DNA from 2 places in the Motilimonas thetidivivens genome. Region 1 is predicted to be linked to the other one. Evidence: predicted binding sites of a transcription regulator. Region 1 holds the regulator's gene; the other holds the start of a gene.
What was found. Region 1 encodes ArgR, which controls arginine synthesis, uptake and breakdown. Its sites were predicted from a motif close to ANTGAATANNTATTCANT; they were not measured.

Region 1 (16,434 bases):
GGTTTGTATTTGGGCTTTGCCATCCACGATTAGCGGTTTGAATTTCCATTTTTGCATGGCTTTTTTGACCGCTTTTTCAAAGGTTCGCTTAGGCTTAGCTTCAATGATTTTTACATTAATCGCACGCCCTGCAGTGCTAATATCATAGCTCACAACCACATAGCCTTCCTTACCCTGCCTTTGCGCCCTAGCCGGAAACTCTGGCTCAACCCGCTGTAAAGGCACCGCCATGGCATCACCCGCACTGGGCTGAGAAACGGGGGCGGGCACCGCCGCTACGGGAGCACTAATGGCTTTAGCGACGGCTTCATTTAGTACAGGTTGAGTCACCGCTTGCGGTGCCGGTTTAGCTGGCTCGGCAACCACATTGGGCATGCTAATGGCCATCGCGCTCATTTGCATGGTTAAATTAACCTTGGGCGCTTCGAGTTTAGCGGCCACCGGCTTAGGCGTTTGCGGCTTGACTTGTGGCTGAGCGATTTGTTGCGCGGCCACAGTTTGAACTTGAGGTTGGATTGGCTTTTGTCTGATCTTGCGCTCGCTGTGCTCTTTTTGTGCCGACATCACCAGATCAAAATACGGCGTTGGCTCAGATTTAGGTAACGTCTTTAAGTCTTTATAAATCAAACCCGCCATAAAGATAAACAGCGAAAAAGCGACAATAGGCGCACCAATTAAAGCCAATAATAAACGCATCTAAGGCTGCTCCGCCGCAACCGAGATTTGCTTGATGCCCGCGGATTTGGCCGCATCCATTACATTCACTACCACGCCGTGGCGCGCCTGCTGATCGGCTTGGATCACTAACCCCACCTCGCCTCGCTCAGCCACAATGCGCTCCAGCGCTAATTGCACTTTTTGCACATCCAGTTGTTTTCTATCGAGGTAAATCTCGCCGTTTTCTTTGATTGCGATAAATACCCCAGCATTTTTTTGCTCGGTGGCAGACGTCGCGCTCGGGCGATTAACTTCGATCCCCGACTCTCGCACAAAGGAAGTGGTCACAATGAAGAAGATCAACATGATAAACACCACATCCAACATAGGAGTGAGATCTATCTGGGCATCATCTTCGGGTCTAATTCGTCTTCTTCTCATGATTTAATTTTCAGTCCTAAACCACCTACTTCAGTAGGTGGTTATCATTGGCAGCCAATTGTTGGGAGAAGCGACTTAACAATACCTTACTGCGTCGCTCTAACCGTGAATACACTAATAATCCAGACAAGGCACAAACCAAGCCCGCTAACGTAGGAATGGTGGCCATAGAAATCCCCGATGCTAATAATTTAGGGTTACCTGTGCCGTGAACGGCGACCACATCAAACACTTGGATCATGCCTGATACGGTGCCCAGTAAGCCAAGCAAGGGACAGATCTTGATTAGGGCCGACAGCAAAGGAAAATGCCGCGTCAGGGCTAACTCAGCCTTGCCAATCATGGCTTGACGTATAAATTGGTTTTGCCAATCTTGCTCCTGATCACACGGCTGCTGTTGCTGGCGCTGTTGCCAACGCGTTAACCAATGCTGTTGCAGGCCATTAAAAGTCAGCCAGATAAAATAAGTCCGCTCGATAATCAACAGCCACAGCAACACCAATACCGCGGCGATGGCGTACATCACCACCCCACCGGCTCGAATAAACACTGAAACTAACTCAAGCGAGCTATTAAACTCAATCACACTAACCCGCCTGTAGCTGCGGTGCACGTTGGCTAGCTTGTGGCACGTTTGCTTTAGCTTGTGCTGCCATTTGCATTTCGGCTTGCTCGGCAATCAAACCAATGCTTTGCTGCTCAAGTAAGATGATCAAACGATTGGCTCTGCCATGTAAAATACTATGTAGCAGCAATAAAGGCAGGGCCGCCACTAAGCCCATCACGGTGGTGATCAAGGCCATGGAAATGCCGCCCGCCATCAATTTAGGATCGCTAGTGCCAAACACGGTGATCGATTGGAAGGTGCCTATCATACCGGTGACTGTGCCTAACAAACCCATCATAGGCGCCATTGCCGCTAAGATTTTTAAGATGCTGTTGCCACGCTCTAACGCAGGCAGCTCGCGCATCACGGCTTCGTCGAGTTTAAGCTCCAACACTTCGGTTGACCTGTCTTGGTAAGCCAAATAGACCGCCATAATCCGCCCTAGGGGGTTGTTACTATTGGCAGTACCTTGCTTGGTCTGACGGTGGATCAACAGCGATACCTTAGTTAAACGCACGGCGCGCACTAAAGCGATAATCAAACCTAAGGCCAACACAGCTAAAATGCAGTAACCGATCACGCCGCCTTGTTGAATACGCTCGCCTAAAGTTGGCGTTTTCGCTAACAAGGTGAGTAATTCCCCCTTGGCTGGATCAAAGTAAAAGGCTTGCGGTGCGCGGTTACTGGCATCCCAATCCGCCAAGGTACTGGCAGCGGGGCCTGATACGGGAACATGTGCTAAGCCACCCGTTTGTTGATCACGCAGTAGGTAAGCGCCGTTACTCGCTAGATTAAAACTGCCAAAACTGGTCACGGTTTGGCTTTCACTCACGCCAGCAGGGCTTGCCACTTGGCTAGTATATTGCGCCACTTTACCTGCCGCGGTCATATCCTGTAACAGTAAAAACCACAGCTGCTCTAATTCCGCTAATGAAGGTAACGCTTTACGCTGCGCCAGCTGATTAACAAATTGCGCTCGCTCTGGGTATTGACTGGTAATTAATGAGCTCGCAAAATCTTGCGACACTTCATTGCTCACTTGACGTACCACACCAAACACTTCGCCGAGATTATCACTGGCCACAGCCAAGTTTTCCTCTAGCTCGGATAGGGTTTGCTCTTGTTGATCAAATTGCGCACCCAAGGCATCCGCTTGCGCCTTAATCACTTGATGCTCGGCTTGGGCTTTAGCTAATTGTTCGCGCCAATAAGCAATATCGTGCTCAAAATCCGCTTGGCGTTGCTGATTGACTTGCTGGTTTTTAGCTTGTTGCGCTTTAACTTGTTGTAACAATTCGTCTAATTGATTGGCCATCACAGGCATTGCCAAGATGGCGATAAGTCCGCTGAATAGCGCCTTAATTACGATTTTCATTGGCTCACCTCGGCAATTAAAGGCAAGCGAATTAAACTGGGTATGGCAGATTTCTTCGCTATTTCAATGGCATTTTTCACATCCGCGCCATAGCTAGCGTCCACTTCTAACCAAACGCCATTTTGTTTATCCCAGCTCCAGACTTGCTTACCATCAAGAGATAAAGCCACCAAGACTAAACGACCCAAATAAAAAAAGTGCACCGTACGAGTCGTTTCGCCCAAGGTTAACTCGCCTTGATACTCACCAATTTTACTGCCGTACTCAGCCTCGATTTGATAAGCGGTAAGAATGCGGCGGTATTTTTCCGCCTCGGTAATATCTGCTTGAGTCATCATTTGTTGCAGCTGAGCAATACGCTGTTGCCTTTCTTCGGCTAGAAAAGGTGTGTCGAGGGCCACAAACTGCACTAGCTTGTCTAGCATCTGTGTCATTAAGGGCACTAAACCTTGGCGCGTTGCTTTAACGTCGATGATTTGCTGCTCATAAGAAGCTATTTCTTGGCCTTGATCTTTGACCAACTCACCAAGGTAAAGATTATATTGGGCGAGTTGCTGAGCTTCACTTTGCAGCGCATTAACTTGAGCTATGATGGCCAGCTTTTCATCGTCTAAATCGTCAATCGTCTGCTGTGCCTGTTGGCCTTGCTCGACATCTTTTAGCGCCAGCTGCTGAACTTGACTGACACTGGCGGCAGTGGCACACACACTGGCAGCCAGCCAAGCAATGCCAAAAGCTAGCCCTAGTTTAATAATACGGCGATACAACAAAACGACCTCTATCTTGACGTTGTAAATGAAGAATTGATAATAACTCGCTTATGATAATGAATCTCATTGAGCTTAACAATCAAAAACATGGTTATTATAGCCGTTTCTTGTCATTAAGTCGGCCAGCAAGTCATCCCCCTGATTGATTAGCTGATCCATATTACTTGATATCGCGTATTTCAATGTGAGCTAGAGCACAGTAGAATGGTTTCACTCAGTGCATGTCGAGATACCACCCAGAATAAAGGAATAGAGCAGTCCGTTATGGCTAATCATACCGCTGACAACATCATTCATCAGGCAACTGTGGGTATTATTGGTGCCGGTGTCGCAGGCTCAACCATCGCGTTGCGCCTTGCTGAACAAGGGATCAACACCTTGCTAATTGAGCGAGGCGAAGGCTTAGTCAACGGCCCTCCTATGTGCCACCTTCATGCTGGGGGCAATCTGTATCGCGAAATCAGCGACGAGCAATGCATAAAATTACTCAAGCAATCCATCGATACGCTGCGCATTTATCCTCATTGTGTTAATCAGCGCCCTACCGTGATAGCGGTGCCAACCCAAGATCCCGGCGATCCGAGCGATCTGATGCCAAGACTGCATTTACTGCGTGACGAGTATCAGCGCATAGTGGCAGCCGATCCCCTAAACCAAGTGCTGGGACAACCACAAAACTATTTCACTTTATATCAGCGTGAAGAATTAGATCGACTAGCCCAGCGCCCAACTCCCGAGCAACCGAGCAGCAATGACGATTGGATGATCCCCATTGCTAAACAAGTGGATCTCGACAAGCTCAAATCCCCCCTTGTTCTGGTGCAGGAATACGGCCTAAGCTCATTGCGAATTGCGGCCACAGCCACCTTAGCATTAGCTCAACTAGACTGCGCTAAGGTACTGACTAACACTCAGGTGACCCAAGTTGCACAGCATCAAAATGGTTGGTTACTAGACACCCAAGGCGAGCAAGGCACGCAACAGTTTCAGGTTGATTATTTAGTTAATGCTTGTGGTTTTCGTACCGGATCGGTTGACGACATGGCTAAATTTTCACGCCAACGTATGGTGGAATTTAAGGCGGCCTACATTGCCCGTTGGCCTGAGCCTAATGCGGTTTGGCCCGAAGTCATTTTTCATGGTCAACGTGGGACGCCTAAAGGTATGGCTCAGTTAACACCTTATTGTGATGGCCATTTTCAACTTCACGGTATGACCAAAGAAATCACTCTGTTTAACGGCGGTTTAGTGCATTCGAATGCCACTAGCTCACAGCCCAAATTGCCCGATGCCTTAGTGAATAAAATTATTCATCATTGGCCAATGGATGTATTAAAGCAGCGCACCGAGCAAGCCATCACCCATGTCAGTCAATTTGTCCCTAGCTTTACTGAGGCAGAATTTGGCGGCAAGCCCTTATATGGTGCTCAGCAAATTCCCGGTGACGATGCCGATCTGCGCGCAGCTGCGGTTTCATTTGAAACCAACAATTATGCCCGCGCTGAAATCGTCAAAGCCTCTTCGGCGCTGACCGCGGCAGATCAAATCCTCACTAAATTGATTGATTTGAATCTTGCTCCCCAAGGCCAACATACCCAGCGCGAAATGCAATTTGCAACCACCTTAAACTTAGCTGCCAAGCAAATTACTCAGTTGGCTACCGAGCTGGCGATTGCACGCCACTATCCCGCAGCCTTGGCCTTACCTTATGACGCAAGCTCTGGCTGCAATCACGGCCCCCAAGCTCAGGTTCAACCCAATCATCCTCTCTCTGAGGTTGAAAAATCCGATCTAAAGCGCGTTTTTGCATAAAAATAACGCTTGGACAGAACTTTTTGCTAGAATCGCGGACTCATATTGAGTCCGTTATTAATTTGTGATGGTTTATTTTCAACGTTAATGTTTAAAGTTAATGATTTTCTTCAGGAAGTATTTATTGTGTTTAATTCTGCTAAAGCACTCACGTTAGTCGCTGCTCTGCTCCTCCCTCAGTTGGCTCAAGCCAATGACGATATGATAAATTATGCTCGCCAATATAAAGGCACCGAATACCTTTGGGGTGGCACCACCCCCGCAGGCTTTGACTGCTCTGGCTTTATTCAATACGTCTATAACAAATTTGATATCAGTATCCCAAGAGCGACCCGCGCTTACCCTAGTTTGTTTGATCGCGAAGTGCCGCTAGAAGAAGCCCAAGTGGGTGATCTTATTGTCTTTACCGGCACAGATGCCAGTATCCGCCGCCCCGGTCATGCTGGAATCATTAGTGAAATAGATGACGGTAAGCTGATGTTTTTACACAGTTCATCTTCAAAAAAACACTTTGGTGTATCGGAAACAAACTACTATAAAAGTGGCTACCCTAAGCGATTTTTAAAAGTCATTCGCATGGTAGATGGCGATAGCGATACAGACATCAAAAGCTAAAACCACCTATAGCCAAGCAACTGAAACATACATGTTCAAGTTGTTTGGGTGCCCTCCGACAAGAAATACAAACCGGATTCTATCCCATCCAAGGATGGTCGCTATTAGCACTATGGGTTATCATATCCTCTTTGCCTAGCGACCCTCCCTATGCCAGCTTTCTTTCCCAACATTCCCCTAAGCGCACGCTTTATGCTGCTGTCGGCTCTTGGCTTTGCCATTATGTCGGCCTGTGTCAAACTGGTTAGCCAATACCAGATTCCGGTACTAGAAATCGTCGCAGCACGGGCACTGGTTTCCTTGCTACTTAGCTATGTGGACGTTAGACGCAAAGGCATTTCCCCTTGGGGTGAACAAAAAGGCTGGTTATTTGCCCGCGGTGCGGTAGGTGCATTAGCACTGATCTGTGTGTATTACTCCATCGCTACCTTGCCATTGGCCGAAGCGACGTTATTACAATATCTACATCCTGTCTTTACCGCTTTGATTGCCCTACTGTTTTTAAAAGAGCCAATTCTTCATTCCACTAAGCTATGTATTGGTCTTAGCTTAGTTGGTCTGGGCATCATGATTAGCCCTGGACTTGGACTTGATCCCGCAGCTGGCTTACCTTGGTTTAGTATCTTGGTGGCGTTATTAGGTGCATTTGGCAGCGCCGTAGCTTATGTCATCGTGCGTAAACTCAGCCGCAGTGAAGATAGCTCAGTGATCATCATGTACTTTCCGTTAATTGCATTGCCGCTGTCATTATTGCTATTAGGGGATGATTTTGTGATACCGCCGCCTGAAGCTTTGTTGTTATTGCTGTTTGTGGGTATTTTTACTCAAATTGGTCAGGTTGGCTTAACCAAAGCCATGCAGTCTGAATCGGCCAGCAAAGCCACTGCTTATTCCTATGTTCAGGTGTTGTTTTCAATGCTATTTGGTTGGCTGATATTCAGTGAACTGCCCTCCATCTACAGTTGGATTGGCGGCGGCTTTATCTTACTGGGGGCGTTAATTAACGTGCTGTGGAAGCGCTAATAAAGTGATTATTGGTAGCGCCGTAGTGATGCAAATCGACCTTATGACAAAGCAACCTTGTAAATAATCCACCTTCTGAAGAAGGTGGCTTTGTGTTAACCCCCTAAAAGGGGGCCTTTGTTTAGTTCAGCGCCAACTCTCTCTGCTCTTGACGCTCTTGTTTCTCTTGGTGCCTTACGTATCGGCGTATTATTTCCTCATTGATTCCTACGCTATCAACAAAATAGCCCCTTTGCCAAAAATGATTTCCCCATAACTTGTTCTTCCTTAGATATGGGAATTTGCTAAATAACTTCAAGGCTATTTTACCTTTCAAAACACCCATCAAACTTGATATTGATAATTTTGGCGGTACCTTTACCACTAGGTGAACATGGTCAACTTGTACATTCAATTCAACGACTTCACATCCAAGTTGATTACAGTAAACCTGTATGCACCGATAAACTTCTTTACCCACATTATTTTTCAATATTCGAAAACGATACTTTGGTGTCCACACAATGTGATATTGACATCTCCAAAATACGTGGGAAGCTTGGTTATATCTACTCATGTTATTTGTCCTCTTTGACTTCGCTAAAAATCGAGAGTCCATTTAGCATGAGTAGAACTTCGGGCAAAGCCCCCTATGGATGATAACCACCTACTGAAGTAGGTGGTTTAGGGCTGAAAATAAAAAAGGAGAGCAAACATGCTCTCCTTGTCGTGAAGAAAACGCTGATTAAACGAAATCTACACCTTTTTGAATGTCGCCTTTAAGCGTATCAAGCATCTCATCAAGCGCTTTTTGTTCAAATGCGCTTACTTCGCCGTAAGGCAATACTTGTTCAACACCGTTTTTACCTAGCAACACAGGCTGAGCGAAGAATTCAGCATGCTCGCTGCCACCATCAACGTAAGTACATTCAACGATACCTTGCTTACCGTTTAGTGCCGCAACAACCGACAGACCAAAACGAGCCGCAGCTTGCCCCATAGAAAGGGTTGCAGAGCCGCCACCGGCTTTAGCTTCTACCACTTCAGTACCTGCATTCTGGATACGGGTAGTTAGGCTAGCAATCTCTTCATCAGAGAACTCAACACCTTGTACTTGAGATAATAAAGGCAGAATGGTAACGCCAGAATGGCCACCAATAACATTCACTTTAATATCTGTCGCTTTCAGACCTTTTGCTTCAGCAATAAATGTTTCACTGCGGATCACATCCAGCGTGGTTACACCGAACAGTTTGTTCTTGTCGTAAACACCTGCGTTTTTAAGCACTTCACGCGCAATTGCAACCGTAGTGTTAACTGGGTTAGTGATAATACCGATACACGCTTTTGGACAAGTCGCAGCCACTTTTTCAATCAGGTTTTTAACAATGCCAGCGTTAACATTGAATAGATCCGCACGATCCATACCCGGTTTACGAGCAACACCTGCTGAGATTAAAACCAGATCAGCACCTACTAGCGCAGGAGTTGGATCTTCACCAGCAAAACCTTCAATCGCAACGTCAGTTGGGATATGGCTTAAGTCTTTAGCTACACCTGGTGTTACCGGTGCGATGTCGTAAAGAGATAATTCTGAACCCGCTGGTAATTCGTTTTTCAACAATAGAGATAAGGCTTGGCCGATACCGCCCGCAGCGCCTAGAACAGCAACTTTCATGTGGTTGTCTCCGTTATATGTAGGTGAGGTTTATTTGTTTTTGTTATGCGGGCAAAGTCTATGAGATCCCCCACAAAAACACAAATTGTTAACAGAGGTGAAACGCTAAGATGTGAGCAAATATAAAAAAACAAGCCTTTCAACAAACAAGATTTAACATTTTGTTATCATTTACACACTAGCCTTAGCATCAGAAAATGCTAGCAAGCTAACCGTATACTGTCGTGTATAAGCGATGACTCAATTAAAATAACTGGAAATAATGCGTTGATATTCTCCCGATAGTTTAATCTGCTGTAGCGCTTGATTGAGTTGATTTAGTAATTTTGAATTGCGCTTATTAACCGCAATCGCATAACCATCACCAAAATACTGAGGGTCTATTAACGTATCGCCAACAATTGTAAACCCTTTGTTTTCAGACTTGCCCAACCACACCTTTGCCACAGCATCATCCACTAAGACCAAGTCAATATTTCCATTAACTAAATCAGAAAATGCCATGGAGTAGCTGTGATAAGGCACCACTAGCGCACTTTCCATCTTAGGTTTATCTAATAAATAGCGTAGTTGCACACTGCCATTTTGAACGCCGATGGATTGGTCTGAGAGATTGTGATACGAAGAATATCGCCCCGCTTTAGCGATAAACACGGCTCCACTTTCATAATACAGCTCACTAAAGGCCACCTGTTGACGGCGTTCAGGGGTTGGATTCAAGGCTGCAATCACTGCATCATAATTATTAAACTGCAAACCTGGCAGCAAGCTATCAAAACTTTTGTGCAAAAACGCACATTCAACCTTCATTTGCCGACACAAGGCATTGGCAATATCAATGTCTAAACCTTGAAACTGACCTGCTTGGTCAATGTATTCAAAAGGAGGATAGCTAGCATCTGTCGCGATCCTCAACGTCCCTGCCGCCAAGGAATGAAAGCTAAGCAAAAGCAACCCAATCAGTTTCCACATAAAACACCCAAAGCCAAAGCGTGATAAAAATAAGCAAAAAACAGTTTAGCTAATTTTAGATTGTTTTTATTACGAGATGTTAAGCGTTAAGATTTTTTTCACTGTGCGTTGACCTTAGACACAATAAGCACTATTTACTGAGTCTTAACGGATTATTTAGTGATACTGCTCGCTTTTAACTTTAGGCAGTGATTGAATCGCTTGCTAGATATTGACTTTTTATGCAATATTGCAGCATATAACTGACTGAATATGTATTTAAAATGAAAAATAGCGACAAACAAGACCGTCTGATTGAAGCATTCAAATCGTTACTTAAAGAAGAAACATTTGGCTCACAAGGAGAGATAGTTAATGCCTTACAAGCACAAGGCTTTGACAATATAAACCAATCCAAAGTTTCACGCATGCTAAATCGCTTTGGTGCAGTGCGCACCCGTAATGCCAAATCAGAAATGGTGTATTGTCTACCTGCAGAGCTAGGGGTTCCCGCAACCAGCAGTCCGCTCAAGAACTTGGTCAGTGATATCGACTTTAACGACGCGCTCGTTGTTATTCGTACTAGCCCTGGCGCCGCTCAACTGATTGCGCGTTTGTTGGATTCACTGAGTAAGGCTGATGGTATTTTGGGAACGATCGCTGGAGATGACACCATTTTTATCACCCCAACCAACACCAAAGAAATCCACAAAACCGTGATGACGGTTAAGAGCTTGTTCGATATGCGCTAGCCTTAACGCTAGCCAAGTCGTTATATCAAATATTAGCCTTGTTGCAGAGGCTAAATCATCACCAACCCACTAAGTTGTAAATCTAAATCAAGCGGAAATCTTATCAAAGATAATTAACTCGTGGGGCTGCACCGTAACATCTACCTTTTGCTGCACGCACATAGGTTGTGCGATTTGGCACTCAAGTTGCTGCCCTTGTTGGTTTACCACCACTTTAGAGCTAGCGCCCAAAAACTGAACTTCCTGAACGATACCACTGCCTTCTGGGTTTAAGGCTAAACTCAACTGTTGAGGGCGTAATAAAATCTCACAATCACTGCCTAAATTTTTATGATGAGCAACCGTGCCACAAATACGGCCCAGTGACGTAGTAACATGGCGCTCATCGAGCACCTTGGCTTCTAAATAGTTGCCCCCGCCAAGAAAGTTAGCAACAAAGCGAGTGGCGGGTCGTAAGTAAAGCTCATCAGGAGTCCCGACTTGAATGATCCGACCTTGATCTAATACTGCCAACTTATCGGCAAAAGCAAATGCTTCTTCCTTGGAATGAGTCACAAACACAGCACTGATCCCCGCTTGCTTTAAGATGCGTTTGATCTCAGCAATCAGTTCCAATCTCACCTGACTGTCAATATTCGAAAAAGGCTCATCCAGCAACATAATATCTGGCTGGTATGCCAACGCTCTGGCAATGGCAACACGCTGCTGCTGGCCACCCGATAATTGATGCGGATAACGCTCAGCAAAATCTGACAATTTGACCAAGGCCAACACTTGGTTTGCTCGTTGCTGTTGCTCGGCTTTGCTTAGGTGATCGATACCAAACACCACATTTTCCATCACCGTCATATGAGGAAATAAAGCATAGTCTTGGAAAATCATCCCCACCTTACGTTGTTCGGCGGGTAGATGAAGGTTTTCACCATTAACTTGACGACCATTGATCGTGATATCACCCGATTTTAATGGCAATAAACCGGCAATGGCTTTTAACAAGGTGGTTTTACCGCAGCCGCTTGAGCCCAATAAGCACAGGATTTCATTGCTTTCAAGGGTCACGCTCATATCAGATAGGATCTCGACCCCATTGTAGCTGCAATGAACCTGAGCAATCTCTAATGCTGACATAACTGATACCTTCCTTATCCCTTAATGTTGCTCAATCGAGCGACTTAAAACAATTAACGGAATTAATCCAACTAATACAATAACAATGGCGGGCAACGCACCATATTCAATCATTTCATCAGACACAAATTCAAAAACATAAGTCGCCAAGGTTTCAAAATTAAATGGCCGTAAGATCAAGGCTGCCGGTAACTCTTTCATTGATTCAATAAAGACTAATAACAAGGCCGTAAAACAGCCCTTACTGATCAGTGGAATATGTATCTTACGCACCATCTTCACACTGCTCTTGCCTAAGGTTTTCGAAACCATATCGAGCGATGGCGGAATTTTATTCAGGCTGCCTTCAACCGCACCCACCGCAATGGCACTAAAGCGAACTAAATAACCACAAATGAGCGCTAAGATTGAGCCACTGAAAAATAATCCAGGGCCTGTACCACCAAAATAATCAAAGACATCATTTAAGCGATGATCTAACCAACCTAGTGGGATCAAAATACCGATAGCTAATACCGTCCCCGGAACGGCGTACCCCATAGAGCAAAGACGAGCAGGAATATCTGAACCTCGGCGCACATGTAAGCGACGAAACAAACCGACTAGAATAGCAATAGCACAGGCAATCACCGCCACAACCCCAGCCAGAATAAAAGTATCTAGGCTATAGCGCACAAACTGCTCTGTCCATGACTGCTCAAAATACGAATATGCATAATAGGTTAGCATCAGAAATGGCAATAAGAAGCCTAACCAAACTAACCCCCAACAAAAGCTACTGGCGAGCCATTTTTGCCAACAAGATAACTTGATTAAATGCTTGGTTTCTTGCCCCATGCTTTTTTGAAACACTTTTTGCTTACGCCGACTAAAGCGCTCTAAGGCAATAATTAAAACCACGGCCACTAACATCATGGATGAAATTTTCGCGGCAGCATTTAAATTGCCATAACCTAACCAAGTATCGTAAACCGCACGGGTTAAGGTATTAACCGCAAAAAAATCAACGGTCGCAAAATCAGCCAAGGTTTCCATGGCAATTAGTGATAAGCCGATAGCAATCGACGGACGAGCTAAGGGTAAACTGATACGCCAAAAAGCCTGAGACCGCGTTTTACCTAACAACTGCGCCGATTGCATTAAGGTATCAGACTGCTCTAAAAAAGAAGTTCTTGCCAGTAAGTACAGATAAGGAAACAGCACGCTAGCTAAAATAACAATGGCCCCACCCATGCTGCGGATGTTGGGAAACCAATAATCTTGCGCCGTTTGCCAACCAAATAAATCGCGCAGGGCAACTTGGATTGGGCCAGCAAAGTCGAGTAGCTCGGTATAAAGCGCCGCAACCACATAGCCTGGCATAGCAAGCGGTAGCATCAGTGCCCACTGTAAATACTTACGCCCAGGAATGTCACACATGGCCATCAGCCAAGCGGCGGGAATAGCCATAACCGAGCTGAGCAAGCCAACACCCAAGATCAACAAAACCGTGTTGAGAATATAATCCCACATCACGGTTTGCATCAGGTGCTGAAACAGCTCTTGTGCTGGCACTAGGCCTTGATAAATAATCGCTAAAACAGGAAAAACCAGTAGCAGGCTAATCGCCCAGCTACTGGTTATCCAAGATAATGATAATCTTGAGTACATCTATTTACTCAAGGGAATAGATCCCTTATAAATCAAATTTCACTTCGTCCAACAACTTAAGTGCTACTGCACGTTGTTTGGCTACTTCTGCTAATGAAACTGGATCTGACTTAAACTCACCCCAAGATGCGACTAGCTCAGAAAGTGCAACACCTGGTTTAACTGGGTATTCATAGTTAACTTCGGCGTACATTTTTTGTGCAACATCATCTGATAAGAATTCCATCAGCTTCACTGCATTGTCTTTATTTGGTGAATATTTTGTTAGAGATACACCACTGATGTTGACGTGAGTACCGCGGTTTTCTTGGTTAGGGAAGTTAATTTCTACAGCCGCTGCCCAAGAAGCTTGTTTTTCATCGTTCACCATTTTGCCTAGGTAGTAGTTGTTACCTAGAGAAACATCACAAAAACCTTCTTTGATGGCTTTTACTTGATCACGATCGTTACCTTGTGGCTTACGCGCTAGGTTAGCTTTTACGCCTTCTAACCACTTCTTGGTTTCTGCTTCACCGTGCGCAACGATCATCGATGAGATTAGTGCAACATTGTAAGGGTGCTTACCGCTGCGAGTACAAATCTTACCTTTGTATTTAGCATCAGCTAAATCTTCGTAGTTCAAAGTAGGCAATTTACCTAGACGATCTTTTGAAGAATAAACATTACGTACGCGTGTTGTCAGTGCAAACCATTGATCTGCAGGGTCACGATACTGGGCAGGAATATTACCTTCTAGCGTTTCACTTTGCACGGGTTGCACTAGATCTTTTTCAACAAGTTCAAGTGAACGGCTAATATCAACGGTTAACACCAAATCAGCAGGGCTTAATTTACCTTCGCGCTCAAGACGCTCAGCCAGACCTTTTTCAGCAAATACGATATTCACTTTAATGCCTGTCTGCTCAGTAAACTTTTCCATGATAGGTTCAATCAAGAATGACTGACGGTAAGAATATACGTTTACTTCTTCTGAAGCAGCCAATGCCGATGGTGCAGTAAATGCACTGGCTAACAGACTAGCGGCAATAAATAAGCCTTTTTTCACTTTAAACTCCTTTAGGTGTAATGATAACGATTACTATCTCGTTTATTATATCCATTTTTTTATCCTTGTCATCAGAAACAAGATAATAATCATTCCTATTCAGGAATAATTGAGTATTAAGCTTAGGCCAAAAACAAAAAAGCCCCAAACAAATTGGGGCAAACGTAGACAACGTGTTAAAAAAAAGAGGAGACATTATTAATCAATGTCTCCTCAAGGGTTTAACGGCTTGGACGTACCGTTACAAATTCAGGATAAGCATCAACACCACAATCGTGAATGTCCATACCACTTAACTCTTCTTCTTCGCCAACACGGATGCCCATGGTTTGCTTCAAAATCGCCCAGACAATGAATGACGCGATAAATACAAAGCCAAAGATAACCGCAGCACCGTATAGCTGTGCACCGAAAGTGGCATCTGCATTTGAGAACGGCACGACCATTAGACCAAACAGACCACACACACCGTGTACCGAAATCGCACCTACAGGATCATCGATTTTAACTTTATCGAACGCTACGATACTGAATACCACTAGACCGCCCGCTAAAACACCGATTAGTGCAGCAAATAATGGGCTTGGAGATAATGGATCAGCCGTGATAGCAACGAGACCAGCAAGCGCACCGTTAAGCATCATGGTTAAGTCTGCTTTACCCCACTTGATTTTGGTCACAACCAAAGCAAAGATAGCGCCGGTAGCCGCAGCTGCGTTGGTGTTAACAAAAATCTGGCCCACTGCTGTTGCATTTTCTGCATCAGAAATAAGCAGTTGTGAACCACCGTTGAAGCCAAACCAGCCCATCCACAAGATAAAGGTACCTAAGGTTGCAAGCGGCATGTTCGAGCCTGGGATAGGATGCACTTCACCGTTTTTACCGTATTTACCCTTACGAGCACCGAGTAACAATACCGCAGCCAATGCCGCAGCAGCACCCGCCATGTGAACAATACCTGAGCCTGCAAAGTCAGAGAAACCTGCAGCAGATAGGAAACCGCCGCCCCAAGTCCAGTAACCTTCAATCGGGTAAATTAAGCCCGTTAATACCACACTAAAGGCAAGGAAAGCCCAAAGCTTCATACGCTCAGCAACAGCGCCAGAAACAATAGACATGGCCGTTGCGACAAATACAACTTGGAAGAAGAAGTCCGACTCAAGCGAGTGATCGGCACCGTCTGCTTGGCTTCCAATGAGTGCGCCAAAGCTAGGTAAAAATCCACCTTCCGCATTATCAACGTACATGATGTTGTAACCCACCAACAAGTACATGGTACAAGCTATCGCATAGAGGGCGACGTTTTTGGTTAGAATCTCGGTGGTATTTTTTGAGCGTACTAAGCCAGCTTCTAACATGGCGAAACCTGCCGCCATCCACATAACTAATACACCTGACATTAAGAAATAAAATGTATCTAGCGCGAAGCGCAATTCAATCACAGTGTTTTCCATGATCCTATCTCCCTTACAGTGCTTCGTTGTCTAGCTCACCGGTACGAATACGCACCACTTGAGAGAGCTCATAAACAAAAATTTTGCCGTCACCAATCTTGCCTGTATAAGCAGCACCGGTGATAGCCTCAATTAAACGGTCAACATTGTCATCGCTAGTCGCAATATCAATTTTTACCTTAGGTAAAAAATCAACATTGTATTCCGCCCCTCTGTAGAGCTCGGTATGACCTTTTTGACGGCCAAACCCTCTCACTTCTGTCACTGTTAGGCCTTCTACCCCAACTTCAGCGACCGCTTCGCGTACATCATCCAACTTAAATGGTTTGATAATCGCACTAATCATTTTCATATTGTTCTCCCTAAGCATCATTTTTAATTCTTGTTACTTATACTTATTACAAGTCATGTGCCAACTTTTAAAATCATTAATATTCAATAGCTTATTGTTTTTATTATTTTAAGGATGACTTTTGTGCACCAGAACAATGCAACAT
Region 2 (16,434 bases), on a different contig from region 1:
CTTATGGTCAATTATCGCAAAGTGTTTACCAAGTAAAAAAGGGGGATACCTTGTTTGGTATCGCCTGGCGAGCAGGTAAAGATTATAAAGATATCGCCGCATACAACCGAATCAAGCCCCCATATACCATCTTCGTCGGACAAAAACTAAAAATCCCCCCATCCGGATATAATTCTACTGGAACCGGTTCCACTAGCGCGAATAACCAGTCGAAAGCTAAAGTTCAAGCCAAACCAGTAATTAATACAGCAGATCATAAAAATTCAACAATTCAACAAAAAAAACTTGAACAGCCAAAAAGAAAGGAATACGCTGAAAAAACTAAGAACAAAAATGCAACAACTGACGTAGCTTCGAACAAGATTACTCAATGGCAATGGCCAACCGAAGGAAAAATAGTTGCACGTTTTTCCACCGCAGAATTGGGTAACAAGGGCATCGATATTGCCGGAAAGCGAAATCAGGCTGTTAAAGCATCGGCCGATGGCAAAGTGGTATACGCCGGAAGTGCCTTAAGGGGATATGGCAAGTTAATCATCATTAAACACAACGATGACTACCTTAGCGCTTATGCTCATAATGATAAGTTGCTCGTTAAAGAGCAACAAACGGTTAAAGTGGGCCAGCTCATAGCTGAAATGGGAAGTACGGGCACAACAGATGTCAGGCTTCATTTCGAAATTAGGTACCGCGGTAAATCCGTAGATCCATTACGGTTTTTACCAAAAAAATAACCGTAGCAGTGCATTTGTACTGCGACTGTTAGGGAGAACACAGTATGAATCTCACTACACAAAAAACCAGCACGATTGCCAAAGACGTAGATCTTATCGATGATCAAGACATTGAATTACTTGATATTGAAGATGATATCGATGAAGAGTTAATGGTCGCTTCTGAAGTCAAAAACCTAGATGCAACCCAGCTTTACTTAGGGGAAATTGGCTTTTCGCCATTACTTACTGCCGAGGAAGAAGTTTATTACGCAAGACGCGCACTTCGTGGTGATGAAGTTGCACGTAAACGTATGATTGAAAGTAATTTACGTTTGGTAGTGAAAATTGCTCGCCGTTACAACAATCGTGGCTTGGCATTACTCGACTTGATTGAAGAAGGTAACCTAGGTTTGATTCGTGCTGTTGAGAAGTTCGACCCTGAACGCGGCTTTAGATTCTCGACTTATGCTACTTGGTGGATACGTCAAACCATCGAACGGGCAATAATGAACCAAACGCGCACTATTCGTTTGCCTATTCATGTGGTTAAAGAGCTTAATGTATATTTACGTACCGCCCGTGAATTGGCTCAAACCTTAGATCATGAGCCTACCGCTGAAGAGATTGCTGAAAAGTTAGATCGCCCAGTTGAAGACGTCAATAAAATGCTGCGCCTGAATGAACGCATCAGCTCGGTTGATACACCTATTGGCGGCGACACCGACAAAGCTTTACTCGATGTGATTGCTGATGAAAAATCAGGTGGCCCAGAGGGGTCTACACAAGACGATGACATTAGCTCAAGCCTAGTGCATTGGTTAGAAGAGCTTAATCCTAAGCAACGTGAAGTGTTGGCAAGACGTTTTGGTTTATTAGGTTATGAAGCTTCTACGTTAGAAGATGTAGGCCGTGAGATTGGCTTAACGCGTGAGCGAGTAAGACAAATTCAGGTAGAAGCACTGCGCCGCTTACGTGATGTATTAACTCAACAAGGCCTCAACATTGAAGCGCTATTTCGTGAGTAGGTCTAGTTAAGGCAATAATCTGTCTTGTTGTGTTTAAAAAGCCGCAAACCAATGCGGCTTTTTTGATCTTATTGAAAACTATTTAGTCGCTCAAACAAGCTAATTAGACACCATTACAAGCGTTGTTTTAACTGGTACAACAGTTCTAAGGCTTGTTTGGGCGTTAATTCATCTGGATTAATGGCGCTTAGTTCCTCAACGACGGGATGGGGTAGCTCAAAAGGCAAGCTTGGCTGGCTTGGTTGCTCAATATGGCTTAGCGTTGAACTGGCTGCTAATTGCTGCTGTCCTTGGCTTTCTAGCTGATGCAATTTACGTTTGGCTTGCTGTATCACTTGCTTAGGTACGCCTGCTAACGCCGCTACTTGCAAGCCAAAGCTCTTGCTTGCTGCCCCTTCTTGCACCGAATGCATAAAGGCAATGCTATCTTGGTGCTCCACGGCATCAAGATGGACATTGGCTAAGCCATCAATTAACTCAGGTAATTGGGTTAATTCAAAATAATGGGTGGCAAATAAGGTGAGAGCCTGCGTGGCTTGCGCTAAATGTTCGGCACAAGCCCAAGCCAGTGACATACCATCATAGGTGCTGGTGCCGCGACCAATTTCATCCATCAAGACCAAGCTTGATGCAGTGGCATTGTGGAGAATATTAGCGGTTTCAGTCATTTCAACCATAAAAGTTGATCGACCACTCGCTAAATCATCACTGGCACCGATGCGGGTGAAGATCCTATCAACATTACCAATCACCGCTTCATCGGCCGGTACATAGCAACCTATGTGCGCCATTAATACAATTAATGCTATTTGCCGCATATAGGTAGATTTACCGCCCATATTGGGACCGGTAACAATTAACATGCGGCGTTCGGGGTGCAGCGCTACCGGATTGGCAATAAATGGATCATGACTGACTTGCTCAACAACAGGGTGGCGACCTGCATTAATCTTAATGCCAGATGCTTCGGTTAAACTGGGTTTAACATACTGCAAGGTTTCGGCACGCTCGGCAAAGTTCGCTAAGACATCAAGCTCGGATAGTGCTATTGCGGTTTGTTGTAGTTTGCTCAAATAAGGTAGCAAGGTGTCGAGTAATTCATCGTAAAGCTTTTTCTCTAAGGCAAGGGCTTTACCTTGGCTCATTAATACCTTGTCTTCATAAGTTTTTAATTCGGGGATCAGATAGCGCTCGGTATTTTTCAGCGTTTGTCGGCGTACATAATGGGCTGGAACTTGGTCGCTTTGACTGCGGCTGACTTCAATGTAATAACCATGAACCTTGTTATAACTCACTTTTAAAGTCGCAATGCCGGTTGCTTGTTTTTCACGCTCTTCCAATTCCGCGAGGTAATCCGTGGCGCCTTTAGACAAGTTGCGCCACTCATCAAGTTCAACGTGGTAACCCGGTGCGATAACTCCTCCGTCTCGGATCAGTACCGGTGGGTTATCAATGATTGCTCGCTCGAGTAGCTGCGCTAACTCAGGATATTGGTCAATGCGCTGACACAGTTTTTGCAGTAATTCCACACCACTGTCAGCAAATAGTTGGTGTAATTCAGGTAAGGTTGCGAATGCATTTTTAAGTTTTACGAGATCACGAGGTCTGGCGCTTTTTAGGGCTAAACGTGCAATAACTCGTTCAATATCGCCGATGTTCTTAAGCAGTTCGCTACAGTCGGTGTAAAAGTTGAGGTCTATCAAGGCTTCAATTTGGTTTTGCCTTTGTTGCAACAATTCAATATTTCGACTCGGCTGGTGGATCCAGCGTTTTAATAGTCGACTGCCCATGGCGGTTGCGGTGTTATCTAATACTTCTGCTAAGGTATTTTCATAACCCCCGGCAAGGTTTTGGGTAAGCTCTAAGTTACGTCTCGTTGCGGCGTCTAATATCACAACCGCTTGATTTTGCTCTAAGCTGATGCTGTTAATATGAGGCAGGGCGGTGCGTTGGGTATCTTTAATATATTGCAATAGACACCCTGCAGCGCATAGCGCCGTGTTGGCATTGGCAACACCAAAACCGACTAAATCACGCGTCGCAAATTGCTGGGTGAGGGTGCGTGTTGCTGTGGTTAATTCAAACTCCCATTCCGGCCGGCGGCGGATCCCACGTCTTTGCTCAATTAATTGCACATAAGCGAAATCTTCGGGGTAGAGTAATTCTGCTGGGTCTAAGCGTTGTAATTCCGCTTGTAAGGTTTCTTGCTCGGCAAATTGGTTAATTACAAAGCGGCCGCTGGTGATATCTAAGGTGGCTAAGCCAAAACTAGACTGCTGGTAGTAAACGCAACAGATTAAGTTATCGCGGCTGTCGTCAAGTAAGGCTTCATCACTGACGGTTCCAGGGGTAATAATACGAACAATTTTACGCTCAACAGGTCCTTTGCTGGTGGCGGGATCACCCACTTGCTCACAGATGGCCGCTGACTCTCCCAGTTGGACCAACTTAACTAAATAGCCTTCAACAGCGTGGTGGGGAACCCCTGCCATCGGAATGGGTTGACCTGCAGTTTGGCCTCGCTTGGTTAAGGAAATACCCAACAAACGCGAGGCCTTTTTAGCATCATCAAAAAATAACTCATAAAAATCGCCCATTCGGTAAAACAGCAGGATATCAGGTGCTTCCGCCTTTAATGCCAAATACTGTTGCATCATAGGGGTGTGTTGCGAAACATTGTCTTTACTCATCAAGGAATCTCTGCTGTTTGAATCTCGGATTTGATAGTGTGACTATCATTAAACTTGGTTAGAATGCAATTGCAATGAAATAGGCCAATAAAAAACTGATTTTATATACAGTGCACTTTTTTCTTGATACTGTACGAAACCACAGTATACTAAAGCCAATTAATTAAATTATTTTACCTTACTGGAGTCGTAAATGGATCCAAATAAAGAAAAAGCGTTAGCAGCAGCATTAGGCCAGATTGAAAAGCAATTTGGTAAAGGTTCGATTATGCGTTTAGGCGACGGTGCTGCCGCTATGTTAGATATTGAATCTGTTTCGACTGGCTCACTTGGGCTTGATGTTGCGCTAGGCATAGGGGGGCTTCCTTATGGCCGTATCGTAGAAATCTATGGTCCTGAGAGCTCAGGTAAAACGACACTGACATTACAAGCTATTGCCGAAGCACAAAAGCAAGGAAAAACCTGTGCATTTATCGATGCTGAACATGCGCTTGATCCTATTTATGCGCGTAAGCTAGGTGTTAATGTTGATGAACTATTAATTTCTCAGCCAGACACCGGTGAACAAGCACTCGAAATATGTGACATGTTAGTGCGCTCGGGTGCCGTTAATTTAGTGGTTATTGACTCGGTTGCCGCATTGACGCCTAAAGCTGAAATTGAAGGTGACATGGGTGACTCTCATGTTGGTTTACAAGCTCGCTTGATGTCACAAGCCTTGCGTAAGCTAACGGGTAATATTAAGCAAACAAACTGTCTTTGTATCTTCATCAACCAAATCCGGATGAAGATTGGTGTGATGTTTGGCTCACCAGAAACAACCACAGGTGGTAACGCCCTTAAATTCTATGCTTCTGTGCGACTTGATATCCGCCGTATCGGCGCGGTAAAAGAAGGTGAAGAAGTGGTGGGTAATGAAACTCGCGTTAAGGTTGTGAAGAACAAAGTATCTCCTCCATTTAAGCAAGCCGAGTTCCAAATTCTCTATGGTGGTGGTATCAACCGTTTAGCTGAGGTGATTGACTTAGGCGTAAAAGAAAAGTTAATCGAAAAAGCAGGTGCATGGTTCTCATACAAGGGTGACAAAATTGGTCAAGGTAAAGCAAATGCCTGTCGTTACCTGACCGAACACCCACATATCGCACAAGAAATTGAAGGCTTATTACGTGAAGCGTTACTGCCTAAACCTGATGCCAAAAATGGTAAAGCGAGTAACGAGGCCGTTGAGTTAGCGAATGAGCTTGATGAATCGCAGTTGGATTGATCGCAGCGATGCCAGTTATAACCAAGTTTATCAAGCACTGATAAACTTGGTTTCAAGACGAGAGCACTCTCGTCTTGAAATCAAACAAAAACTTCTGCAAAAAGAATACCCCAGCCAGCTTATTGAACAAGCCATCAGCCATTGTTGCGAATGTGATTACATTAATGATGCACGCTATTGCGCTAGCTTTATTCGGATCAAAGCGAATAAAGGGTTTGGTTTAGGGCGGCTCACTATGGAATTAAAGCAAAAAGGTATCTCGGCTGAGCAAATCCAGCAGGCTTTGGACGAGTTAGCGCTCGATTGGTACCAGATCGCACAGCAATGTTATCAAAAGAAGTACGGTGACAAGCAAATTGATGATTATAAAGAGCGCCAGAAACGTCAGCGCTATCTATTTTCTCGTGGCTTTGATAGTGATCAAGTTCGTTTTGCAGTTGCCCAGCATCAGTCAAGTTAATCACTAATGCCAGAAGATTAAGCGCTGGCCAGCGCTTTTGAATTGGATTTTAGTTTGAAAATTCGTTGCACCATAGCGCACCTGTACATTTGATTGTGCATTTATGCTAGTTAAGCTGACTTTCACATCATATTGCTAAGGTGAACAACGAGCCTAAGCCCGTACTATTTTGAATTCGCGCTGTTTACTTTTCCCCCGTGTTTCGCCGTGATATATTGTGCCGATTTAATTTTGTCGATTAGTGCTGCCTGTATGGCTGGGCATTAATGATTTTATTTAGTTTAACTCGGAACCTTAATTCATGAGCCAATCCACCGCTGAGATCCGCAATGCGTTTCTTGGATACTTTGAAAGTAAAGGACACCAAGGTGTCGCTAGTAGTCCACTTGTTCCCGGTAATGATCCCACATTGTTGTTTACTAATGCTGGCATGGTTCAGTTTAAAGATGTGTTTTTGGGAATGGATCAGCGCCCATATACCCGCGCGACCACTAGCCAACGTTGTGTTAGAGCCGGTGGTAAACACAATGACTTAGAAAATGTCGGCTACACGGCGCGCCACCATACTTTCTTTGAAATGCTTGGTAATTTCAGCTTTGGTGATTACTTTAAGCGTGAAGCAATTAGTTTTGCTTGGGAATTTTTGACCGAAGTCGTTAAATTACCTAAAGAAAAACTATGGGTCACGGTATTTGAAGAAGATGATGAAGCCGCTGAAATTTGGCTAAAAGAGATTGGCGTTCCGGCTGATCGTTTGTCTCGTATCGGTGCTAAAGATAATTTCTGGTCAATGGGTGATACCGGCCCTTGTGGTCCTTGTACCGAAATCTTCTACGATCATGGTGAGCATATCTGGGGTGGTCCTCCGGGAACGCCAGAAGAAGATGGTGACCGCTATATCGAGATCTGGAACTTGGTTTTCATGCAATTTAACCGTCATGCTGACGGCACCATGGAGCCACTACCTAAGCCTTCGGTTGATACCGGTATGGGCCTTGAGCGTATTGCTGCTATTTTGCAGGGCGTTCATTCAAATTATGAAATTGATATTTTCCAAGCCTTAATTAAAAAGACGGCCGAAATTACGGGTGCTAAAGATTTAGAAGATAAATCATTGCGCGTGGTGGCCGACCACATCCGTTCTTGTAGCTTTTTAATTGCCGATGGTGTGATGCCGTCAAATGAAGGTCGTGGTTACGTGCTGCGTCGTATTATTCGTCGCGCGGTACGCCATGGTCACAAGTTAGGCGCGACAGAGACGTTCTTCTACAAGCTGGTACAAGAGTTGGTTAACCAAATGGGTGAAGCTTACCCTGAGTTAGCTAAGCAACAAGCCATTGTTGAAAAAATGCTAAAGCTGGAAGAAGAACAATTTGCTAAAACGTTAGACCGTGGTCTAGCTATTTTAGATGACGAATTAGCTCAGCTAACGGGCTCGACTATCCCAGGTGAGTTGGTATTTAAACTTTATGATACCTATGGTTTCCCGGCTGATTTAACCGCGGACATTGCCCGTGAGCGAGATCTGGTTATCGATCAAGCGGGTTTTGAAGCGGCAATGCAAGTACAGCGTGAACGTGCGCAAAAAGCCAATAGCTTTGGCACCGATTACAATGAAGCGATCAAGGTTGAACATCAAACCCGCTTCCTTGGTTACAACGTGACCGACAGCAAAGCTAAAATTGTTGAAATCTTCAAGCAAGGTGAATCTGTTTCTTCCCTGAGCCAAGACGAAGAAGGGATTATCATTCTAGGTGAAACACCTTTCTACGCGGAATCTGGCGGCCAAGTTGGCGATACCGGTGAAATTCAATTCCCTGGCGGTGCGTTTGTGGTAACCGATACCCAAAAATCGGGTAATGCTGTCCTGCATTATGGTTACCTATGCGGTAAGGAACTAAGCCGTGATAGTGAAGTCACAGCCGTTGTTGATGAAGAAAAACGTCAAGCGATTGCGCTAAACCACTCGGTAACACATTTATTACATGCTGCGCTTCGTCATACCTTAGGTGAGCACATCTCGCAAAAAGGCTCTTTGGTTGATGCGGAAAAGCTCCGTTTTGACTTTTCACATTTTGAAGCCATGACCATAGAATCTATCCGTCAGGTTGAATTCTTAGTAAATAAAGCTATCCGCAACAACTTTGAAGTCATTACTAAGGTGATGAACATTGAAGAAGCTAAGGCTTCAGGTGCGATGGCTCTGTTTGGTGAAAAATACGACGAAATGGTTCGTGTTGTGCAAATGGGCGACTTTTCAACCGAGCTTTGTGGTGGTACCCATGCCAAGCGCACCGGTGACATTGGCTTTTTCAAAATCATTTCAGAAGGTGGTATCGCAGCTGGCGTGCGTCGTATTGAGGCGGTATCGGGACCGGCGGCTATTGATTTTATTCACAGCCTAGGTGAACAAATTCAACAAACACTTGATCTGGTTAAGGGTGACCAATTCACCATTAGCGCTAAAGTACGCCAAGTGTTGGATCGCTCAAAATCGCTAGAGAAAGAGCTAGAACAACTTAAAGCGAAAATGGCGAGTCAGGCTGGTTCAAACTTGATTGGTCAAGCGGTTGATATTAATGGGGTCCGTGTTGTTATTGCGCATTTAGATGGCATTGAAGCTAAGGCTCTTCGCTCATCGGTTGATGAGCTGAAAAACAAACTGCAGTCAGGCATTGTTTTCTTGGCAACGTCAGGGGAAGGTAAAGTGAGCCTAATTGCAGGTGTTACTAAAGATCTAACAGGCAAGGTTAAAGCCGGCGAGTTAGTCAATATGGTGGCACAACAAGTTGGTGGTAAAGGTGGTGGTCGTCCAGATATGGCCCAAGCAGGTGGCTCGGATGTTGCCGCTTTACCTGATGCATTGAAATCTGTTCAACCTTGGTTAGAGCAACGTCTATAAAAAGGAATAGTACGTGGGTGTAATTGTTCAAAAATATGGTGGTACATCAGTCGGTACGTTAGAGCGTATTGAAGCCGTGGCTGAGCGGGTAAAACGCACCAAAGCTGAAGGTCATGATGTGGTCGTCGTTGTATCTGCAATGTCGGGTGAAACCAACCGCTTAATCGGTATGGCAAAAGAGCTAGACTTAGATGCTAGCCGTCGTGAAATGGATGTGTTGGTGTCTACCGGTGAGCAAGTGACGATAGCCTTGCTAGCCATTGCGCTACAAAAAGCTGGCGTGGATGCGGTCTCGATGACTGGCGACCAAATGCGTATGAAAACCGATTCGAGTTACAGCAAAGCGCGGATCTTGGATGTTGAAACTGAGAACCTCAAAAAACACCTAGCTGAAGGTAAAGTGGTTGTGGTCGCTGGCTTCCAAGGCCGCGATGAGTTCAACAACATTACGACGCTAGGTCGAGGTGGCTCTGATACCTCTGCGGTAGCGGTAGCTGCGGCATTAAAAGCGGATGAGTGTCAAATCTATACCGATGTGGACGGGGTTTACACCACGGATCCACGGATGGTGCCACAAGCAAGACGCTTAGAAACCATTACGTTTGAAGAAATGCTAGAAATGGCTAGCTTAGGTGCGAAGGTTCTACAGATCCGCTCGGTAGAATTTGCAGGTAAATACAGTGTACCGTTGCGTGTACTATCAAGTTTTAAAGAAGGCTCAGGCACTTTAATCAGTTATGAGGAAGTAAACATGGAATCTCCTGTAGTATCAGGTATTGCTTTTAACCGCGACGAAGCACGTTTAACTATCTGTGGTGTACCTGATGAGCCAGCGATGGCGGCACGCGTGCTTTCACCTATCGGTGAAGCGGGTATCGACATTGATATGATAGTGCAAAACACGCTAGGTGACGGTAAAGCTGACTTCACCTTCACTGTTCATCGTGATGATTACCGTCGTGCCACTGAGCTGTTGAACCAAGTTGCTACCGAGGTTGGTGCTAAAAACGTGCAAGGTGATGATCACATTGCTAAAGTATCTATTGTTGGTGTGGGGATGTGGAATCACCCAGGCGTAGCTAAAACTATGTTTGAGGTGCTTGGCCGTGAAAACATTAACATGCATCAGATCTCTACATCTGAAATTAAAGTTTCTGTTTTGATTGACGAGAAGTATCTAGAACTAGCTGTGCGTTCATTACACACTGCATTTGGTTTAGATGCAGAGCCTGAAGCAGGTAAGTAGGCGAAAACCCTAATATCCTATCGGATATTAGGTATTACCTTTTTGGTTGATATATGGATAATAGAATCCAACAAAACAGAAAACGGAAACAAGGAGCTGTATATGCTAATTTTGACTCGTCGTGTAGGTGAAACGTTAATGATCGGTGACGAAGTGACAGTGACTGTTCTAGGAGTAAAAGGTAACCAAGTTCGTATCGGTGTTAATGCGCCAAAAGAAGTCTCTGTGCACCGCGAAGAGATCTACATGCGAATTCAAGCAGAAAAGGGCTCTGATTCTTTCTAACCCTAATTTGATAAAGGAGCCAGTGGCTCCTTTGTTACTTTTGCAGCATCTATATCAAGATATTATCTTAAAGTTCTCACACCAGATGGCACTTGATTAAGAACTGTTCGAACAGTACGCTTTTATTAAAAATTGTTTGACATATTTCCGACTGAAGGTAATATGTGCGCCACCAGAACGGTGAGGTGGCCGAGTGGCCGAAGGCGCTCCCCTGCTAAGGGAGTATGGGGTTTGTAGCCCCATCGAGGGTTCAAATCCCTCCTTCACCGCCATTTATGTTTTGGTATGACGCGCATGTAGCTCAGCTGGATAGAGTACCTGGCTACGAACCAGGCGGTCGGAGGTTCGACTCCTTCCATGCGCGCCACTTCTTCTACTTACATTAGTAAGTGCAAGACCTGCGCAATCAGGTAAAACATTTATGACGCGCATGTAGCTCAGCTGGATAGAGTACCTGGCTACGAACCAGGCGGTCGGAGGTTCGACTCCTTCCATGCGCGCCACTTCTTTTCTTACATTAGTAAGTTCAAGACCTGCGAAATCAGGTAAAACATTTATGACGCGCATGTAGCTCAGCTGGATAGAGTACCTGGCTACGAACCAGGCGGTCGGAGGTTCGACTCCTTCCATGCGCGCCACTTCTTCTACTTACAGTTAGTAAGTGCAAGATCTGAGAAATCAGATAAAACATTTACGACGCGCATGTAGCTCAGCTGGATAGAGTACCTGGCTACGAACCAGGCGGTCGGAGGTTCGACTCCTTCCATGCGCGCCACCTTCTTTGTTTCATCTAGCAACAAAATAATCATTCCAACGCGCATGTAGCTCAGCTGGATAGAGTACCTGGCTACGAACCAGGCGGTCGGAGGTTCGACTCCTTCCATGCGCGCCACTTTCCAAATTCAGTTGTAACTTGTTAACCTTATGTTAGCGATGTCAATGAATCTCCCTGTTGAATATCTATTCTGTATCTATTGTTAATCTTCTGTTAAATATTTTATTTGAGCTTGTGTCTTTGTTGTTGCACTTTTAATAAATATTCATTTTTGCCATCAGTGCTTAGATACTGGGTCTTAGTGTTGTGGTCGTAAATACCGTAAAGATTCTGAATAACTTAGCCATGTGATACATCCTCCTGAATTGTGTTGATTAGCTGATTTATATTACTTAAATCTGTGAGCTTTATAGTGTTAATGCCTTAATTAGTGCGCTTTTGACTGGTAGGGGGTTTAATAATCGCCCAAAATCAGTAGACTAAGGGACTTTTGTGTAAAGTTACTCAAACTATTTTTCGGCTTAAATTAAGCCATTTTTACTAAGTATTAAACAACTTAGCGCGATAGTGTGAGTGTAGGTAGTGCATATTTTTTCATTTATTTGAATGAAATTGAGCTAGACCTAACGATTATAAAAATATAAAAACGACCTAATTGTGAATATTTATTCATCTTGGGTTTGACTTTTTATAGGCCTCAGTAATAATGCTTACGAATTATTGTTTAGGCCCGGATGGACGTAATAAATTATGGATATTACAACTCTGTTATTTGAAGCTGGAAACTTAATGCTGGTTGGTATGATTTCAGTATTCTTGTTTCTTGGCCTATTAGTTATTGTTGTTCAAACAACGGCTAAATATTGTCCTGCAGATATTCCTCCTGCAGCGACCAAAAAGCCTAATCAGCAGCCAACCCAACAGCCGGTGAGCAACACCTTAGATCCCAAATTAATAGCAGCCATTACAAGTGCGGTACAGCAGTACCGTGACAACAAGTAACTTGGTTCTACAAGACTTATAAAAGGAGCACAACGTCATGTCTAAGCCTCTCGCTATTACTGAAGTGGTATTGCGCGATGCGCATCAGTCGCTGTTTGCGACTCGCATGCGAATTGAAGATATGCTGCCTATCGCAGAGAAACTCGACAAAATGGGCTTTTGGTCTTTAGAGACCTGGGGCGGCGCAACATTTGATTCGTGTATTCGTTACCTAGGTGAAGATCCTTGGGAGCGTATTCGTAAGCTCAAACAAGCTATGCCTAATACTAAGCATCAAATGTTGTTACGTGGTCAGAACTTGCTCGGCTATCGTCACTATGCGGATGACGTTGTAGAAAAGTTTGTTGAACGTGCACATGCCAACGGGGTTGATGTCTTCCGTATTTTTGATGCCATGAACGACGTTAGAAACTTTCAAACAGCGGTTAAAGCTGCAGTGAACGTTGGTGCTCATGCACAAGGCACTATTTCTTACACAACCAGTGAAGTTCATACGGTTGACGCTTGGGTCGACATGGCGAAGCGCCTACAGGACATGGGTGCGCACTCTATTTGTATTAAGGATATGGCCGGTCTGTTGAAGCCATATGTTGCCGAAGAGCTTGTAAGTAAAATTAAAGCCAGTGTTGATTTGCCGCTAGCGCTGCACTGTCACGCAACGACTGGTTTAAGCATTGCTACACAGCAAAAAGCCATTGACGCGGGTATTGATATCCTTGATACCGCTATCTCTTCTATGAGTATGACTTACGGTCATTCACCAACTGAAACTATCGTTTCTATTGTTGAAGGTACTGAGCGCGATACCGGCCTTGATCTAGCGGCTCTTGAAGATATTGCCTCTTACTTTCGTGAAGTTCGTAAGAAATACGCTAAGTTTGAAGGTGCATTAAAAGGCGTTGATTCCCGTATCCTTATTGCTCAAGTGCCAGGTGGCATGTTAACCAACATGGAAAACCAGCTTAAAGAGCAAGGCGCGGGCGACCGTCTAGATGAAGTACTAAAAGAAATCCCACGTGTACGTGAAGATCTTGGCTTTATCCCACTTGTAACACCTACCTCGCAAATTGTTGGAACCCAAGCGGTGATCAACGTGCTGATGGGTGAGCGCTACAAAAATATCACCAAAGAAACGGCTGGCGTATTAAAAGGCGAATACGGCGCAACACCTGCACCGGTAAACGCTGAGTTACAACAACGTGTACTTGATGGCGCAGAAGTCATTACTTGTCGTCCAGCCGATCTACTAGAGCCAGAGCTTGCCTCTTTGACTGCTGAGTTCAAACAAAAAGCACAAGAGAAAGGCATTAAAGTAGCCGAGAACGAAGTGGATGACGCATTAATCTATGCTTTATTCCCACAAGTTGGCCTCAAGTTCCTAGAAAACCGTGATAACCCAGCTGCCTTTGAGCCTGTGCCAAGTGCTGATGATGTTAAACCTGCAGCAGCGAAAACTGAGCCAGAAACCTACGCAGTGAAAGTCGATGGTCAGGTATTTAATGTTGAAGTGGGGCCTGCGGGCAGTATTGAAGCTATCACTCCAATTGGCGGTGCTCCGGTTAACATCAATGCGGGTGCTTCTGCGCCATCACCAGCTCCTGCTGCAGGACCTGCTGAGGATGTGACTTCTCCTTTGTCAGGTACCATTTTTAAAGTGGTCGCTCAGCAAGGCAGTCAAGTAAATGAAGGCGACGTACTATTGATTATGGAAGCGATGAAGATGGAAACAGAAGTTCGCGCGGCTAAATCAGGCGTGGTGCAAACCGTGTACGTTAGTGAAGGCGATTCAGTTGCAGTTGGCGATGCCCTGCTTGCGCTGGCATAAGGAGTTGCAGTGGAAGGTTTATTAACCCTATGGCACGACACTGGTATCTATCATTTCGAGTGGAAACAGCTTGTTATGATGGCGGTAGGTGTATTGCTTTTATATCTAGCGATTGTTCGTAAATTTGAACCACTTTTATTATTGCCTATTGGTTTTGGCGCAATCCTCGCCAATATTCCTAACGCGGGTTTAAATGATGAAGGTGGCTTGCTTTACTATGTTTACCACATCGGTATTGATTCTGGCGTGTTCCCACTCTTGATTTTCATGGGTGTCGGTGCGATGACAGATTTCGGTGCATTAATCGCTAACCCTAAAATGCTGTTTTTAGGAGCGGCGGCTCAATTTGGTATCTTTGCTACCTTATTTGGCGCAATTGCCCTTAATGTCATACCTGGTTTTGAGTTCAGCTTACAAGACGCTTCGGCGATTGCGATTATCGGGGGGGCTGATGGGCCAACGGCTATCTTCCTCGCCTCCAAGTTAGCGCCACACCTTCTGGGTGCCATTGCGGTTGCGGCATACTCTTATATGGCATTAGTGCCTTTGATTCAGCCGCCTATTATGCGTGCGCTGACCACCAAAGAAGAGCGTGCCATTAAGATGGATCAGCTTCGTCCTGTGAGTAAGCGCGAGAAGATCTTGTTCCCATTATTGGTACTGGGTGCTTGTATCTTATTGTTACCAGCGGCTACGCCACTTGTTGGTATGTTCTGTTTGGGTAACTTAATGCGTGAGTCGGGTGTCGTTGATCGCTTAAGTAACGCAGCACAGAATGAAATCATTAACACAGTGACCATTTTCTTAGGTCTAGCTGTTGGCTCTAAGCTGTCTGCTAAGTACTTCTTAACACTAGAAACCTTAGGTATCTTGGTGTTAGGTGCGGTGGCATTTGCTATCGGTACTGCCTCTGGTGTGATGATGGCTAAAGTGATGAGTAAGATGTCTGGTGGTAAGGTTAACCCATTACTGGGCGCTGCAGGGGTTTCAGCTGTGCCAATGGCGGCTCGTGTAGTTAACAAGGTTGGTCTTGAGGCTAATCCACAAAACTTCTTGTTAATGCATGCGATGGGACCGAATGTTGCTGGTGTACTAGGTAGCGCGGTTGCGGCGGGTGTGTTACTTGCTCTAGTTGGTTAAGCTTAAACAATAACACAATCGTGTATAGAAGGTGGCCTAGGCCACCTTTTTTGATCTATCGTTCTAGTAAGAAGTAAGTTGTTACATTCACCGAGTGAGATAAATCATCAAACTAAAAAAGCCAATGAAAAAAGTGGATAAACCCATAATCAAATAGAACCCTTTAGCCCCCTGGCGAATAGATAGCCCATTCATTTGTAAAAATACCCACCACAGTAAAGACAATACTAAAGGGATTAGAAACATCCTCGCCATTTATGCTCTCCTTTTAGTGCGAAAAACTAGGTATCTTGGGTATAAGCCAAATCGACTACTGCCGTCTATCTTACAAATTTGCTACACTCCCGCCAACCATTTCTAGTGATACGAGTAGAAGCATTATGTGGACTTATATAATTTGCTTTGCTCCATTAACGACCGTATCCAGTAACGCGATGTCGAAGCGATGATCGAAAGTTTTTTTTATTATGGCACTTCTTTATGGGGATTGTTTGCGACTAGCTTGATTGCTGCAACCATATTGCCGGCAGGCTCAGAAGCCTTACTCAGTGTGATGGTGCTCGATCAACGTTATCCAATCTCGAATATTATCCTGGTCGCCACACTCGGGAATACCTTAGGTGGCTTAGTAACCTATGCCATGGGCTACTGGGCTAGACGCTACAGTAAAAATTTACAATCGCAACACAGCAAAGGGATCCTGCAAGTTCGAAACTATGGTGTATTTTGCCTATTATTTAGCTGGTTACCTATTATTGGTGATGCCTTATGTTTCGCTGCGGGCTGGTTGAAGCTTAATGTTTACTGGTCTAGTGCATTGTTATTAATAGGAAAGTTGATTCGTTATGTGGTGGTTGCATTAGTGGCTCAAGGGATCTTGGCATAACTGAATATTGGCTGTTGAATCAATTAGAAAAAAGGCTTGTAAAATGGTCTTATTGCCCCAATATGTTGGCTATAACTTGACGCCTTAGTGATATGAATGTGCATTTTTGCTTTGGCTGGCTCGTGCTCATCCCCTATTAATTAATAGGCGGTCATGTTAGGCACGGTGTGTCGCGATCTGACTCTTCTGTTTGTTTATGAGTGATAGCCATTTTTAAG

Region 2: a site for ArgR is predicted at 12,020-12,037, ahead of ACK8OT_RS05055 (oxaloacetate decarboxylase subunit gamma). Genes of this name have one in related genera too.

Annotation. Positions count from the first base shown of each region.
Region 1 is NZ_JBKFDK010000019.1:61,955-78,388, reverse strand. It holds gene ACK8OT_RS14175 (energy transducer TonB) at 1-696, opposite strand, end outside; gene ACK8OT_RS14170 (ExbD/TolR family protein) at 697-1,101, opposite strand; gene ACK8OT_RS14165 (MotA/TolQ/ExbB proton channel family protein) at 1,124-1,684, opposite strand; gene ACK8OT_RS14160 (MotA/TolQ/ExbB proton channel family protein) at 1,686-3,080, opposite strand; gene ACK8OT_RS14155 (DUF3450 domain-containing protein) at 3,077-3,847, opposite strand; gene ACK8OT_RS14150 (FAD-dependent oxidoreductase) at 4,115-5,662, shown strand; gene ACK8OT_RS14145 (C40 family peptidase) at 5,708-6,277, shown strand; gene ACK8OT_RS14140 (DMT family transporter) at 6,428-7,300, shown strand; gene tnpA (IS200/IS605 family transposase) at 7,422-7,856, opposite strand; gene mdh (malate dehydrogenase) at 8,025-8,957, opposite strand; gene ACK8OT_RS14125 (transporter substrate-binding domain-containing protein) at 9,198-9,929, opposite strand; gene argR (transcriptional regulator ArgR) at 10,193-10,660, shown strand; gene ACK8OT_RS14115 (ABC transporter ATP-binding protein) at 10,748-11,788, opposite strand; gene ACK8OT_RS14110 (ABC transporter permease) at 11,810-13,438, opposite strand; gene ACK8OT_RS14105 (Fe(3+) ABC transporter substrate-binding protein) at 13,464-14,483, opposite strand; gene ACK8OT_RS14100 (ammonium transporter) at 14,705-15,937, opposite strand; gene glnK (P-II family nitrogen regulator) at 15,951-16,289, opposite strand.
Region 2 is NZ_JBKFDK010000004.1:164,682-181,115, reverse strand. It holds gene ACK8OT_RS05125 (peptidoglycan DD-metalloendopeptidase family protein) at 1-734, shown strand, start outside; gene rpoS (RNA polymerase sigma factor RpoS) at 779-1,741, shown strand; gene mutS (DNA mismatch repair protein MutS) at 1,855-4,431, opposite strand; gene recA (recombinase RecA) at 4,625-5,695, shown strand; gene ACK8OT_RS05105 (regulatory protein RecX) at 5,676-6,155, shown strand; gene alaS (alanine--tRNA ligase) at 6,457-9,057, shown strand; gene ACK8OT_RS05095 (aspartate kinase) at 9,071-10,303, shown strand; gene csrA (carbon storage regulator CsrA) at 10,406-10,588, shown strand; tRNA gene ACK8OT_RS05085 (tRNA-Ser) at 10,768-10,860, shown strand; tRNA gene ACK8OT_RS05080 (tRNA-Arg) at 10,879-10,955, shown strand; tRNA gene ACK8OT_RS05075 (tRNA-Arg) at 11,015-11,091, shown strand; tRNA gene ACK8OT_RS05070 (tRNA-Arg) at 11,150-11,226, shown strand; tRNA gene ACK8OT_RS05065 (tRNA-Arg) at 11,287-11,363, shown strand; tRNA gene ACK8OT_RS05060 (tRNA-Arg) at 11,404-11,480, shown strand; gene ACK8OT_RS05055 (oxaloacetate decarboxylase subunit gamma) at 12,114-12,365, shown strand; gene oadA (sodium-extruding oxaloacetate decarboxylase subunit alpha) at 12,403-14,190, shown strand; gene ACK8OT_RS05045 (sodium ion-translocating decarboxylase subunit beta) at 14,200-15,330, shown strand; gene ACK8OT_RS05040 (YqaA family protein) at 15,776-16,216, shown strand.